3 regions of the Streptomyces sp. NPDC007162 genome follow, and region 3 is predicted to be linked to each of the others. Evidence: predicted binding sites of a transcription regulator. Region 3 holds the regulator's gene; each other region holds the start of a gene.
The links. Region 3 encodes HrcA, which represses chaperone genes, less so after heat shock. Its sites were predicted from a motif close to TTNGCACTCNGNNNNNCNGAGTGCNAA; they were not measured.
Positions count from the first base shown of each region.

Region 1: a site for HrcA is predicted at 3,493-3,519, ahead of groES (co-chaperone GroES). Genes of this name have one in related genera too.
Region 2: a site for HrcA is predicted at 3,471-3,497, ahead of groL (chaperonin GroEL). Genes of this name have one in related genera too.

Region 1 is NZ_JBEYFC010000095.1:885-5,870, reverse strand. It holds gene ABZ646_RS14370 (SDR family oxidoreductase) at 1-228, shown strand, start outside; gene ABZ646_RS14365 (ester cyclase) at 298-1,005, shown strand; gene groL (chaperonin GroEL) at 1,275-2,900, opposite strand; gene groES (co-chaperone GroES) at 3,038-3,346, opposite strand; gene ABZ646_RS14350 (polysaccharide deacetylase family protein) at 3,562-4,272, opposite strand; gene ABZ646_RS14345 (polysaccharide deacetylase family protein) at 4,362-4,986, opposite strand, start outside.
Region 2 is NZ_JBEYFC010000003.1:35,706-40,691, reverse strand. It holds gene ABZ646_RS00815 (glucosyl-3-phosphoglycerate synthase) at 1-723, opposite strand, end outside; SAM riboswitch class I at 881-1,027, shown strand; gene thrC (threonine synthase) at 1,046-2,329, shown strand; gene ABZ646_RS00805 (MoaD/ThiS family protein) at 2,378-2,653, shown strand; gene ABZ646_RS00800 (cold-shock protein) at 3,123-3,326, shown strand; gene groL (chaperonin GroEL) at 3,661-4,986, shown strand, end outside.
Region 3 is NZ_JBEYFC010000005.1:28,059-33,044, reverse strand. It holds gene hemW (radical SAM family heme chaperone HemW) at 1-1,039, shown strand, start outside; gene ABZ646_RS01290 (DUF3097 domain-containing protein) at 1,051-1,866, opposite strand; gene ABZ646_RS01285 (MBL fold metallo-hydrolase) at 1,901-2,623, opposite strand; gene hrcA (heat-inducible transcriptional repressor HrcA) at 2,798-3,814, shown strand; gene dnaJ (molecular chaperone DnaJ) at 3,815-4,951, shown strand.

The DNA.
Region 1 (4,986 bases), on a different contig from region 3:
ACGGAGTTCCATGAGCGGGCCGGGATGGGCACGGACAACATCCCCGGCTGGATGTGGCTGGACGCCGACAAGCTGGTCGCGGCGGCCCTCGCCGACCTCGCCCGCGGCCGGACGCTGTCGATCCCGGACCCCCGCTACAAGGTGCTGACGGGCCTCGCGAAGGTGGCCCCGCGCGGCCTGGTGGGAGGCATCAGCTCGAAGACGGGACGCAAGTACGGGCCGCAGTAGAAGAGGGCGGCGGGCCGGTGGGAAAATGGCCGTGACGGTACCGGACCCAGGGGGGCCGGAGGCGGCGGTATGACGTTCATGCAGGTCATCGAGTGCAGGACCAGCCGGTTCGAGGAGATGGACCGGCTGTTGGACCGATGGGTCGAGCAGACCAAGGGGAAGCGGACGGCGACGCACGCGGTGGTCGGCACGGACCGCTCGGACGCGTCGCACGTCGTCGAGATCGTGGAGTTCCCGTCGTACGAGGAGGCGATGCGCAACTCGCGGCTTCCGGAGACCGACAAGGTCTTCCACGAGCTGCTGGCGCTCTGCGACCAGATGCCGAAGTTCACCGACCTGGACGTGGTGCGCGACGAGCGGATGTACGTCGACACCGCGCGGCGGTTCTTCGAGACGTTCGCCGCGGCCGGTCCGCTGGCTCCGCTGGACGGCCTGGTCGCCGAGAACTACCACGGTCACGATCCGGCCGACGACCAGGACACCATCGGCATGGACGCGCTGCGGCGCGAGCTCGGGATATGGCGGGACGCCTTCGACTTCAGATTCCTGATCGAGGACCAGATCGCCCAGGGTGACCGGGTGTGCAGCCGGTGGGTCCTGGCGGGGGTGCAGAAGGGCGAGTTCCTGGGACTGCCGAACACCGGACGGCGGGTCACCATGACCGGCACCACGGTGCACCGCTTCGACGACAGCGGGAAGATCGCCGAGGGCTGGTGGCAGTACGACCGGCTCGGGCTGATGGGCCGGCTCGGAGCACTGGACGCGCTGGAGAACTGAGCCCACAGTGAAAGCCCGCGAGGGGCGAGCCCCCGCTCCGGATACGGAGCGGGGGCTTCCTCGACCGCTGTGCGGCGGCGCGGCACCCAGCAGTGGTACCGGGCCTTGATGATCGCGTCTTCCTTCTCGGTGGCCCGGTGGCCGAGCCGGTGCTCGTCGTCGATCCGGCGCAGCACCCCCCCAAAAAAAGGCCGAAGCCCAAAAGGGCGAAGCCCCCGCGCCCGGCGGACGACCGGGGGCGGGGGCTTCGGGAAGTGCTGAGGCGGTGCTCAGTGGGAGTGGCCGTGGGAGTGGCCGGCCGCCGCGGGCTCCTCCTCTTCCTTCTTCTCGACGACCAGGGTCTCGGTCGTGAGGAGGAGGGAGGCGATGGAGGCGGCGTTCTCCAGGGCGGAGCGGGTGACCTTGACCGGGTCGATGACGCCGGCCTTGACCAGGTCGCCGTACTCGCCGGTGGCGGCGTTGAAGCCCTGGCCCTTCTCGAGCTCGGCGACCTTGGAGGTGATGACGTAACCCTCCAGGCCGGCGTTCTCGGCGATCCAGCGCAGCGGCTCGACGACGGCGCGGCGGACGACGGCCACACCGGTCGCCTCGTCGCCCGTCTTGCCGAGGCCGCCCTCCAGGACCTTCGCGGCGTGGACGAGCGCGGAGCCACCACCGGAGACGATGCCCTCCTCGACCGCGGCGCGGGTCGCGGAGATGGCGTCCTCCAGACGGTGCTTCTTCTCCTTCAGCTCCACCTCGGTGGCGGCGCCGACCTTGATCACGCACACGCCGCCGGCCAGCTTCGCGAGGCGCTCCTGGAGCTTCTCGCGGTCCCAGTCGGAGTCGGTGTTCTCGATCTCGGCCTTGATCTGGGCGACGCGGCCGGTGACGTCCGCGGAGTTGCCGGCACCGTCGACGACCGTGGTGTCGTCCTTGGTGACGGTGACGCGGCGGGCGGAGCCGAGCACGTCCAGGCCGACCTGGTCGAGCTTGAGGCCGACCTCCTCGGAGATGACCGTGGCGCCGGTGAGGATCGCCAGGTCCTGCAGCATCGCCTTGCGGCGGTCACCGAAGCCGGGGGCCTTGACCGCGACCGCGTTGAAGGTGCCGCGGATCTTGTTCACCACGAGGGTGGACAGGGCCTCGCCGTCGACGTCCTCGGCGATGATCAGCAGCGGCTTCGAGGCGTTGCCCTGGATGACCTTCTCGAGCAGCGGCAGCAGGTCCGCGATGGAGGAGATCTTGCCCTGGTTGATCAGGATGTAGGGGTCCTCCAGGACCGCCTCCATGCGCTCCTGGTCCGTCACGAAGTACGGCGACAGGTAGCCCTTGTCGAAGGCCATGCCCTCGGTGAAGTCCAGCTCCAGACCGAAGGTGTTGGACTCCTCGACGGTGATGACACCGTCCTTGCCGACCTTGTCCATCGCCTCGGCGATGAGCTCGCCGACCTGCTGGTCCTGGGCGGACAGCGCGGCGACGGCGGCGATGTCGGACTTCTCGTCGATCGGGCGGGCCGACGCGAGCAGGTCCTCGGAGACGGCGGCGACGGCGGCGTCGATGCCCTTCTTCAGGGCGGCCGGGGAGGCGCCGGCGGCGACGTTCTTCAGGCCCTCGCGGACCAGCGCCTGGGCCAGCACGGTGGCGGTGGTCGTACCGTCACCCGCGATGTCGTTGGTCTTGGTCGCCACCTCCTTCACCAGCTGCGCGCCGAGGTTCTCGTACGGGTCGTCGAGCTCGACCTCACGGGCGATCGTGACACCGTCGTTGGTGATGGTGGGGGCGCCGAACTTCTTGTCGATGACGACGTTGCGGCCCTTGGGGCCGATCGTCACCTTCACCGTGTCGGCAAGCTTGTTGACGCCGCGCTCAAGGGCGCGACGGGCGTCCTCGTCGAACTTCAGGATCTTCGCCATGGCAGCGGGAGCCCTCTCGGAATTCTCGGGTGAACAAGACTGCGCCCCGGGCGCCCGGCTTCTTAAAGGATCGCGGGAACCAGGGGCGCAGCTTCAAACGGATTCAAGCGGAGTGCTTGAGGTGGTAAGTCGCAGGCTTACTTCTCGATGATCGCGAGCACGTCGCGAGCCGAGAGGACGAGGTACTCGTCGCCGTTGTACTTCACCTCGGTGCCGCCGTACTTGCTGTAGAGCACGACGTCGCCGACCTTGACGTCGAGCGGCAGGCGCTCGCCGTTCTCGAAACGGCCCGGGCCCACGGCGAGGACGGCGCCCTCCTGGGGCTTCTCCTTCGCGGTGTCCGGGATGACCAGGCCGGAGGCCGTGGTCTGCTCGGCGTCGAGCGGCTGGACCACGATGCGGTCCTCAAGCGGCTTGATGGCAACCTTGGAGCTGGCGGTCGTCACGATCCGACCTCCCCCTTCGGAGATCTCACGGGGTTAACTGTCTGAGGTGGCGACCAGGTGGATCCGTCGTCGCGGGTGCCGGACCTGCCCGTCGCGTTGTTGGCACTCTCATCTGCCGAGTGCCAGAGCCGAGACTATGACCGCGATTAGCACTCGGTCAAGCGGAGTGCCAATTACGTCCGGCGCGGCGTCGGAAATCCGACGTCTCGTACCCCTCAGAGGTAGTCCTCCAGCCGTCCCACCGTCAGGCCGCTCGCCTGGACCCGGCGCAGCAGCCGGGTCGTGCGCTCCCTCAGGGTCGGCCCCATGGCCTCGTCCGGACCCACCAGGATGATGTCACCGGGACGGAGCTGCCTGTCCTTGCTCCGGTAGGTGATGCCGTCCGGAGTCATCGCCGCCCGCCACAGCACCACCGCCGTCACCCCGCAGTCGGCCGCCGCGCGCAGGGTGGTGCGGTCGTAGGTGCCGTAGGGCGGCCGGAAGAGGCGGGGGCGGATGCCGAAGCGGGACTTCAGCTTCTCCTGCTGGCCGCAGATCTCGGCGCGCTGGCCGGCGTAGGGCAGGCCGGGCATGGCCGGGTGGTCGAGGGTGTGGTTCTGGACGCCGGCGCCGACGGACTGGAGGCGGGCGAAGTGACCGTAGCCGGGGCCGACCACGCTGTCCGTGAGGAACAGGCTGACCGGGAGGCGAAGTTCGCGGACCATGTCCACGAAACGCGGGTCCTTCTCGGCGCCGTCGTCGTAGGTGAGGAACACGACCCGGTCGGCGGTGGCGACGTGGTCGACGACCGGGGGCAGGGCCGCCCGGAAGGAGAGCGGGTGGGACGGGGGGCGCGGGGCCGGGGAGAGCGGGGCGCTCAGGCCCCAGCGGCGGTACGGCTGGGCGCCGGCCGGGCCGTGCGGCCGTACCCGGTCGGCGGCCTTCATGCCCAGCCGTTCGATGGGATCGACGGACGGCGCGCAGGCGGCCAGGAGGAGGGCGGCGGTCAGCAACGCGGCCGTCGCCCCCGGTCGGCTCACAGGTAGTCCTCCAGGCGCGCCACCGCGTAGCCGTCACGGGTGACCTTGTTCAGAAAGCGGCGCATGTCGTCGACCATCGTGCCGTCCCAGTCGTCCCGGCCCCGGAAGTGGGTGAGCACGATGTCGCCGGGGTGCAGGCTGCGGTCCCACTCGCGGTACTCCCAGTGGTCGACGAACACCTCCTCGTCCCAGATCGGCGCGTACTTGATGCCGCAGGCCTTGGCGGCGCGCAGGGTGTCGCCGTTGTAGTTGCCGTAGGGCGGGCGGAAGACCGTCGGCGCCCTGCCGAACTGCTTCTTCATGATCGTCTGCATGCCGCAGATCTCGTGCTTCTGCTCGTCGTAGGACAGGCCCGGCAGGTAGGGGTGGGTCAGGGTGTGGTTGTTGAGGGTGTGCCCCTCGGCCTGCATCGTGCGGAAGAACCCGTAGTCGTCCTTGACCAGGTAGTTGCTGAGGAAGGCCGAGTACGGGATCTTCAGCTCGGTCATCATCCGCAGGAAGTCCGGGTCCTTGTTCGCGCCGTCGTCGATGGTGAGGAAGACGACCTTCTGCCGGGTCGGGATCGTGGTGAAGACCGGCGGCAGGTCGTCCTCGACCTGGCCGTCCACCTCGAACCCGTCG
Region 2 (4,986 bases), on a different contig from region 3:
CACCCCGACGTCCACCTGGGCGAGCGCGTCCAGGCCGACCAGGTGCAGGGCGTCCACCAGCATGCCCAGCTCCACGCCGTAGCCGACCGGGAAGGGGAGCTGTTCCAGCAGGGTGCGGCGGGCCGCGTACTCGCCGCCGAGCGGCTGCACGAACCCGGCCAGCTGCGGCCAGTGCATGTTCAGCAGGGGGCGGGCCATCAGCTCGGTGACCCGGCCGCCCTGGCCCGTCGCGCCGGCGAGCGGGCGGTCGTACATCGCCTTGACCAGGTGCACGTCCGGTTCGGTGAGCAGCGGGCCGACGATGCCGGTGACGAAGTCGGAGGAGAAGTCCTTCAGGTCGGCGTCGACGAAGCAGATGACGTCCCCGGTGGTGACGAGCAGCGAGCGCCACAGGACCTCGCCCTTGCCGGGGACGGCGGGGATGCGGGGGAGGATCGTGTCCCGGTGGACGACCCGGGCGCCCGCCGCCGCGGCCACCTCCGCCGTACGGTCGGTGGAGCCGGAGTCGACGACCACGATCTCGTCGACGAGCGGCGTCTGCCGCATCAGGTCGTGACGGATGACCGCGACGATGTCGCCGACCGTCTCCTCCTCGTTGAGCGCGGGCAGCACGACGGAGACGGACTGACCGGTGCGCTGCTTGGCGGCGAGTATCCGGTGCAGCGGACGGTCGGTCACGGACCAGGAGCGGGTGGCCAGCCAGCGCTCGACTTCTTCCAGCACAGTCAGCGGCTCCTCACTGTCACGGTCACACTGCGGGGTGTGATCCATCTCGCGGTACGGACGACTATCTCAACTGTCCTGGCCTTCGGTTACAGTCTTGAACAACGCGGGTGACCATCGCATGTCCTGGTGTCACCCTGCGTTGACAACCGAATACCGCTCATCCAGAGGGGCAGAGGGATACGGCCCGATGAAGCCCCGGCAACCCTCCAGCCGGTCTTTCCACGTCGTCGTGGTGAGGCTCCCGGCTAGGGAAGGTGCCAAATCCGTCTCACGGCGAGATGCGTCGTGAGGAAGATGAGGAGAAAGGGCCTCCCCTCACATGGCTGCGCAGACTGTTGCAACCGATTCCCCGAAGACGGTAGACCTCGGCCCCGCCACGGCGCTGTCCTGCCGGGAGTGCGGTCACCGCGTGCCGCTCGGCCCGGTGTTCGCCTGCGAGGAGTGTTTCGGCCCGCTGGAGATCGCGTACGACTTCTCGGCCTACGACACCGAGGAGCTCCGCAAGCGGATCGAGGCGGGACCCGCGAACATCTGGCGCTACGCGCCGCTGCTGCCCGTCCCCGCGGACGTGGCGACCAAGCCGAACATCAACCCGGGCTGGACCAAGCTCGTCCAGGCCGACAACCTGGCCAAGGAGCTCGGCGTCACCGGCGGGCTGTACGTGAAGGACGACTCGGGCAACCCGACGCACTCCTTCAAGGACCGGGTCGTCGCCCAGGCCGTCGAGGCCGCCCGCGCCTTCGGCTACACCACGCTCTCCTGCTCCTCCACCGGCAACCTGGCCGGCGCCGTCGGCGCGGCCGCGGCCCGGGCCGGCTTCCGCTCCTGCGTGTTCATCCCGCACGACCTGGAGCAGGGCAAGGTCGTCATGGCCGCGATCTACGGCGGCGAGCTCGTCGGCATCGAGGGCAACTACGACGACGTGAACCGTTTCTGCTCCGAGCTGATCGGCGACCCGGCCGGCGAGGGCTGGGGCTTCGTCAACGTCAACCTGCGGCCGTACTACGCCGAGGGCTCCAAGACCCTCGCGTACGAGATCTGCGAGCAGCTCGGCTGGCGGCTCCCGGACCAGCTGGTCGTCCCGATCGCGTCCGGCTCCCAGCTCACGAAGATCGACAAGGGGCTGCAGGAGCTGATCAGGCTCGGGCTCGTCGAGGACAGGCCGTACAAGATCTTCGGTGCGCAGGCGGAGGGCTGCTCGCCGGTGTCCACCGCGTACAAGGCGGGTCACGACGTGGTCCGGCCGCAGAAGCCGAACACCATCGCCAAGTCCCTCGCCATCGGCAACCCGGCGGACGGCCCGTACGTCCTCGACATCGCCCGGCGCACCGGCGGCGCGGTGGAGGACGTGACGGACGAGCAGGTCGTCGACGCCATCAAGCTGCTCGCGCGGACCGAGGGCATCTTCGCGGAGACCGCGGGCGGAGTGACGGTCGGAGTCACCAGGAAGCTCATCGAGAACGGGCTCATCGATCCGACGAAGTCGGTCGTCGTACTCAACACGGGTGACGGACTGAAGACGCTGGACGCGGTCGCGGGTACGGGACTCACCGCGACCATCCGCCCGAATCTCGAGTCTTTCCACGAGGCCGGGCTCGCCTGAGTCGATGGCAGAAAAAGCAGGGCGTTGCCCGGACCGGAGGTTTAAACAGTGAGCGTCACCGTTCGCATCCCCACCATCCTGCGTACCTACACCGGCGGCCGGGCCGAGGTCGCCGCGGAAGGCGCCAATCTCGGCGAGGTCATCGCGGACCTGGAAAAGAACCACACCGGGATCGCCGCCCGCGTTCTCGACGACCAGGGCAAGCTGCGCCGGTTCGTCAATGTGTACGTCAATGACGACGACGTGCGATTCGAGCAGGGTCTGGAGACGGTCACGCCGGACGGTGCCGGCGTCTCCATCATCCCGGCCGTCGCCGGCGGCTGAGCCGCTGACCTGCCTGACGTGATGGCCGAATGACCGAACATTACCTTCGGTAACAGACATCACCGATCGTGAATGGGATTGCCCCCTCCGCAAGAGAAGCGGAGGGGGCAATTCTGTGTGGTTGAGCGCGGTACAGTTGGGGAACACGGTCCCGATCACCGGGGCGCGGGCCCTGTTATTGGATACCGCGGGCCTGCCAAGAAGTAGCCAAAGTGTGTGGGTCATATGCGGCTTTCGTGGCTTTTATGGGGCCCGACTTGCCCTGAATTCAGCCGAATTCTCGCTACATTCCGGACCCTTCCCGCCCAGAATTCTCGTCCGATTGACCTGTTGCAGACGGCAGTTGGACAGATACATTCAGCCGCGGTCGACGCGTTCCGGCGCACGCCCCCAACCAATGGGGGGTGAGGTCTGACCCGGATCCGCGAAGTGTGGATCTGTGCAAGGGCCAGTAATAGGGGAGTTAGGCATGGCTCAGGGCACCGTCAAATGGTTCAACGCGGAGAAGGGGTACGGCTTCATCGCGGTCGACGGTGGTGCGGACGTGTTCGTCCACTACAGCGCGATCCAGATGGACGGCTACCGCACCCTGGAAGAGGGCCAGCGGGTCGAGTTCGAGATCTCGCAGGGTCAGAAGGGCCCGCAGGCCGACATGGTTCGCGTCACCGCCTGAAACGGCACACACGAGGAAGGGCCCGCTCCCGTCAGGGGGCGGGCCCTTCGCCGTGTCCCCCGGAGGGTCCCGCTCCGTGTCCCCGGGGGTTGCCGCGCGGGTGTTCGCGGGCGGCTGAGCGCGCCGCCCGATACCCGAGAGGCGCTTGCACTCGCCTAGGCCGAGTGCTAATCATTGCGTTAGCACTCTGAAGGTGAGAGTGACAAAGAAGGACCGGGTCGGTGAGGCCCGCAGGCCGGGTGGGGCAAAGGAACCCACGGGTCGGCGAGCCGTCCGTCGCGGGCGCGGGCGCGGTCCTGAAGACTCACCCCCAGTCCTGGAGGGACCACTTCACATGGCCAAGATCATCGCGTTCGACGAGGAGGCGCGGCGCGGCCTCGAGCGCGGCATGAACCAGCTCGCGGACGCCGTCAAGGTGACGCTCGGCCCCAAGGGCCGCAACGTCGTCCTCGAGAAGAAGTGGGGCGCCCCCACGATCACCAACGATGGTGTCTCCATCGCCAAGGAGATCGAGCTCGAGGACCCGTACGAGAAGATCGGCGCCGAGCTGGTCAAGGAAGTCGCCAAGAAGACGGACGACGTCGCCGGTGACGGTACGACCACCGCGACCGTTCTCGCCCAGGCCCTGGTCAAGGAGGGTCTGCGCAACGTAGCCGCCGGCGCCAACCCGATGGCCCTCAAGCGCGGTATCGAGAAGGCCGTCGAGGCCGTCTCCGGTGCCCTGCTCGAGCAGGCCAAGGATGTCGAGACCAAGGAGCAGATCGCCTCCACGGCCTCCATCTCCGCCGCCGACACCCAGATCGGCGAGCTCATCGCCGAGGCCATGGACAAGGTCGGCAAGGAAGGCGTCATCACCGTCGAGGAGTCCCAGACCTTCGGTCTGGAGCTGGAGCTCACCGAGGGTATGCGCTTCGACAAGGGCTACATCTCGGCGTACTTCGCCACCGACATGGAGCGTATGGAGGCGTCCCTCGACGACCCGTACATCCTGATCGCCAACTCCAAGATCGGCTCCGTCAAGGACCTGCTCCCGCTCCTGGAGAAGGTCATGCAGTCGGGCAAGCCGCTGCTGATCATCGCCGAGGACGTCGAGGGCGAGGCCCTGTCGACCCTGGTCGTCAACAAGATCCGCGGCACCTTCAAGTCCGTCGCCGTCAAGGCCCCGGGCTTCGGCGACCGCCGCAAGGCGATGCTGAACGACATCGCCATCCTCACCGGCGGCGAGGTCATCTCCGAGGAGGTCGGTCTCAAGCTCGAGAACACGACCCTCGACCTGCTGGGCCGCGCCCGCAAGGTCGTCATCACCAAGGACGAGACCACCATCGTCGACGGCGCCGGCTCCACCGAGCAGGTCCAGGGCCGGGTCAACCAGATCCGCGCCGAGATCGAGCAGTCCGACTCGGACTACGACCGCGAGAAGCTCCAGGAGCGCCTCGCGAAGCTCGCCGGTGGCGTCGCCGTCATCAAGGCCGGTGCCGCGACCGAGGTCGAGCTCAAGGAGCGCAAGCACCGCATCGAGGACGCCGTGCGCAACGCGAAGGCGGCCGTCGAGGAGGGCATCGTCGCCGGTGGTGGCGTGGCCCTGCTGCAGGCCTCCCAGGTCTTCGAGAAGCTGGAGCTGGAGGGTGACGAGGCGACCGGCGCGCAGGCCGTGAAGCTC
Region 3 (4,986 bases):
CCGCGACAACTACGCGGACACGCTGGTCGACGAGGTCAGGCTGGCCCGGAAGGTCCTCGGTGACGACCCGCGCGAGGTGCGGACCGTGTTCGTCGGGGGCGGTACGCCGACGCTGCTGGCCGCCGGTGATCTCGTGCGGATGCTGGGCGCGATCCGGGACGAGTTCGGGCTCGCGGCGGACGCCGAGGTCACCACGGAGGCGAACCCGGAGTCCGTCGGCCCGGCGTATCTGGCGGCCCTGCGGGAGGGCGGCTTCAACCGGATCTCCTTCGGCATGCAGAGCGCGCGGCAGCACGTCCTGCGGGTGCTGGACCGCACCCACACGCCGGGCCGCCCCGAGGCGTGCGTGGCCGAGGCCCGCGCGGCCGGTTTCGAGCACGTCAACCTGGATCTGATCTACGGCACGCCCGGTGAGTCCGACGACGACTGGCGGGCCTCCCTGGACGCGGCGATCGGGGCCGGTCCCGACCATGTGTCGGCATACGCGCTGATCGTCGAGGAGGGCACGCAGCTGGCGCGGCGGATCCGCCGGGGCGAGGTGCCGATGACCGACGACGACGTGCACGCCGACCGGTACCTGATCGCCGACTCGGTGCTGGCCGAGGCGGGTTTCGACTGGTACGAGGTGTCCAACTGGGCGACCTCGCAAGAGGGCCGCTGTCTGCACAACGAGCTGTACTGGCGGGGCGCCGACTGGTGGGGTGCCGGGCCGGGGGCGCACTCGCACGTGGGCGGGGTGCGCTGGTGGAACGTCAAGCATCCGGGGGCGTACGCGGCGGCGCTGGCGTCGGGGCGGTCGCCGGGGGCCGGACGCGAGGTGCTGTCGGACGAGGACCGGCGGGTGGAGCGGATCCTGCTGGAGCTGCGGCTGCGGGAGGGGGTGCCGCTGGCGCTGCTGAAGGGGGAGGGGCTCGCGGCGTCGCGGCGGGCGCTGGGGCAGGGGCTGCTTCAGAGCGGTGCGTACGACGGGGGACGGGCCGTGCTGACGCTGCGGGGGCGGTTGCTGGCGGACGCGGTGGTGCGGGACCTGGTGGACTGATCGCGAGGACGTCAGGCGTCACCGCTGCCCGTGACGAAGTCGATCAGCTCCTCCACGCGGCCCAGCAGTTCCGGCTCCAGGTCCTTGTAGGAGCTCACGCGCGCGAGGATCGCCTGCCACACCGCGCCGGTGTTGTCCGAGGGCCAGCCCAGCGCCCGGCACACGCCCGTCTTCCAGTCCTGGCCGTGCGGGACGCGGGGCCAGCCGTCGATCCCCAGGGACGCCGGTTTCACCGCCTCCCAGATGTCGATGTACGGGTGGCCGACCACCAGGGCGTGCTCCCCGGTCACCGACTGGGCGATGCGCCACTCCTTCGTGCCCGGCACCAGGTGGTCCACCAGCACACCCAGCCGGGCGTCCGGGCCCGGTGCGAACTCGGTCACGATCGACGGCAGGTCGTCGACGCCCCCCAGGTACTCCACGACCACGCCCTCGATGCGCAGGTCGTCGCCCCACACCTTCTCGACCAGTTCCGCGTCGTGGCGGCCCTCCACGTAGATGCGGCCGACGCGGGCGACACGCGCGCGTGCGCCGGGGACCGCGACCGAGCCGGAGGCGGTACGCGAGGGGCGCGCCGGGCCCCCGGAGGCGGGCCGTACGAGGGTGACCACCCGGCCCTCCAGGAGGAAGCCGCGCGGCTCCAGCGGGAAGACGCGGTGCTTGCCGAAGCGGTCCTCCAGGGTGACCGTGCCCGCCTCGCAGCGGATCACCGCGCCGCAGAAGCCCGTGCCGGGTTCCTCCACCACCAGGCCGGGTTCGGCGGCCACCTCGGGCACCGGCTTCGGCTTCTTCCACGGCGGGGTCAGGTCGGGGGAGTACTGGCGCATTCGGATGACGATAGGAGAAGCGGATCCGGTGCGCCTACGACACGCCGAAACGCGCCGCCAGGGCGTCGCGTTGGGCCCGTACGAACGCCGCGTCGACCACCGCTCCGTGACCGGGGACGTACAGGGCGCGTTCGCCGCCGAGGGTCAGGAGGCGGTCCAGGGCCGCGGGCCACTGCGAGGGTACGGCGTCGGGGCCGGCCTGCGGGTCGCCGGACTCCTCCACCAGGTCGCCGCAGAACACCACCTCGGGGTCGCCGGGGACGAGGACCACGAGATCGTGGGCGGTGTGGCCGGGGCCCACGTTGGCGAGCAGGGCCTGGCGGCCGTCGCCGAGGTCGAGGGTCCACTCGCCGGAGACCAGGTGGCGGGGCGCGGGGAGGGCGTCGGCCGCCTCCTCGGCCTCCGAGGCCGGCAGGCCGTTGCGGACCGCGTCCAGGCGCAGCCCCTCACGGTCGTGCGCGAGGACGGCCTCCGCGCCCACCGCCGCGTACAGGTCCGCGCCCGCGAACGCCGCCGCCCCGAGGACGTGATCGAAATGGGGATGGGTGAGCGCGAGATGGGTCACACGACGGTCGGCGAGCGCCTGCGCCTGGGTGCGCAACCGCGCGCCCTCCGCGAGACTCGACCCGGCGTCCACCATGAGGGCCGGGCCCGCCCCGAGGACCAGCCCCGCCGTGCAGTCCCAGCCGGGCAGTCGGCACCGGCCGACCCCCTCGGCCAGTCGCTCCCAGCCCAGCTCTTCCCAAGTCACTGTCATACCGCGACGCTAGCCGCAGAACGCGACGGGTCCGCCTCGTCCCCGTACCGACCTTGCCCAGTCAGTACCCGTCGGCCGTACACTGGGCCGGGGATGCTGGCACTCGGGCTCGCAGAGTGCCAGACGAAAGACCCGAAAGGCCGCGGGGACGACTTTCTGGAGGTGTGGCGCGGGATGCTGAGTGAACGCAGACTCCAGGTGTTGCGCGCCATCGTCCAGGACTACGTCGGCACCGAGGAGCCGGTGGGTTCGAAGGCCCTGACCGAACGGCACAACCTCGGTGTCTCGCCGGCGACCGTCCGCAACGACATGGCCGCCCTGGAGGACGAGGGGTACATCGCCCAGCCGCACACCAGCGCGGGGCGGATCCCCACCGACAAGGGCTACCGGCTGTTCGTCGACAAGCTGGCCGGTGTCAAGCCGATGACCGCGCCCGAGCGGCGGGCCATCCAGAGCTTCCTGGACGGCGCCGTCGACCTCGACGACGTCGTGGCGCGCACGGTCCGGCTGCTGGCCCAGCTGACGCGGCAGGTGGCCGTGGTGCAGTACCCCTCGCTGACCCGGTCGACCGTGCGGCACGTGGAACTGCTCGCGCTCGCCCCCGCGCGGCTGATGCTGGTGCTGATCACCGATACCGGGCGGGTCGAGCAGCGGCTGGTCGACTGTCCGGCGCCGTTCGGGGAGGCGTCCCTGGCGGATCTGCGGGCGCGGCTGAACAGCCGGGTCGCGGGCCGCCGGTTCTCGGACGTGCCCCGGCTGGTGGAGGACCTGCCGGACGCCTTCGAGGCCGAGGACCGCGGTACGGTCACGGCGGTGCTCTCCACCCTGCTGGAGACGCTCGTCGAGGAGAACGAGGAGCGGCTGGTGATCGGCGGTACCGCCAATCTCACCCGCTTCGGACATGACTTTCCCCTCATGATCCGGCCCGTCCTGGAGGCTCTGGAGGAACATGTCGTCCTCCTCAAACTCATGGGCGAGGCGGGGGATTCGGGCATGACCGTACGCATCGGTCACGAGAACGCCTATGAGGGACTCAACTCCACGTCCGTGGTGTCGGTCGGTTACGGTTCGGGCGGCGAGGCACTCGCCAAGCTCGGCGTGGTCGGACCGACCCGCATGGATTACCCGGGAACGATGGGAGCGGTACGAGCGGTGGCACGGTACGTCGGACAGATCCTGGCGGAGTCGTAAGTGGCCACGGACTACTACGCCGTTCTCGGCGTGCGCCGCGACGCGTCGCAGGAAGAGATCAAGAAGGCCTTCCGTCGGCTCGCGCGCGAGCTGCACCCGGACGTCAACCCGGATCCGAAGACCCAGGAGCGGTTCAAGGAGATCAACGCCGCCTACGAGGTGCTCTCCGACCCGCAGAAGAAGCAGGTCTACGACCTCGGCGGGGACCCGCTGTCGCAGAGCGGCGGCGGGGGCGCGGGCGGCTTCGGCGCCGGTGGGTTCGGGAACTTCTCGGACATCATGGACGCGTTCTTCGGTACGGCGTCGCAGCGTGGGCCGAGGTCGCGGACGCGGCGCGGTCAGGACGCGATGATCCGGATCGAGGTCGAGCTCGACGAGGCGGCCTTCGGCACGACCAAGGACATCCAGGTCGACACGGCGGTCGTCTGCAACACCTGCAACGGTGAGGGCGCGGCGCCGGGCACCACCGCCCAGACGTGTGACATGTGCCGGGGCCGCGGTGAGGTCTCGCAGGTGACGCGGTCGTTCCTGGGTCAGGTCATGACCTCGCGGCCGTGTCCGCAGTGCCAGGGGTTCGGGACGGTCGTACCGACGCCGTGCCCCGAGTGCGCCGGTGACGGACGGGTGCGGTCGCGGCGGACGCTGACCGTGAAGATCCCGGCGGGTGTCGACAACGGCACCCGGATCCAGCTCGCCGGTGAGGGCGAGGTCGGCCCGGGTGGCGGTCCCGCCGGTGACCTGTACGTCGAGATCCACGAGCTGCCGCACTCCACGTTCCAGCGGCGCGGGGACGACCTGCACTGCACGGTGACGATCCCGATGACGGCGGCCTCGCTCGGTACGAAGGTGCCGCTGGAGACGCTGGACGGGCTGGAGGAGGTCGACATCCGGCCGGGCACGCAGTCCGGGCAGTCGATTCCGCTGCACGGCCGCGGGGTCACGCACCTGCGGGGCGGCGGCCGGGGCGACCTGATCGTCCACGTCGAGGTGACGACGCCCACCAAGCTCGACCCGGAGCAGGAGCGGCTGCTGCGGGAGCTGGCGAAGCTGCGCGGGGAGGAGCGGCCGACGGGGCAGTTCCAGCCGGGGCAGCAGGGATTGTTCAGCCGGCTGAAGGACGCGTTCAACGGCCGCTGACGGGCCGCGACATTTCTGGCATGTGCCAAAGCGGC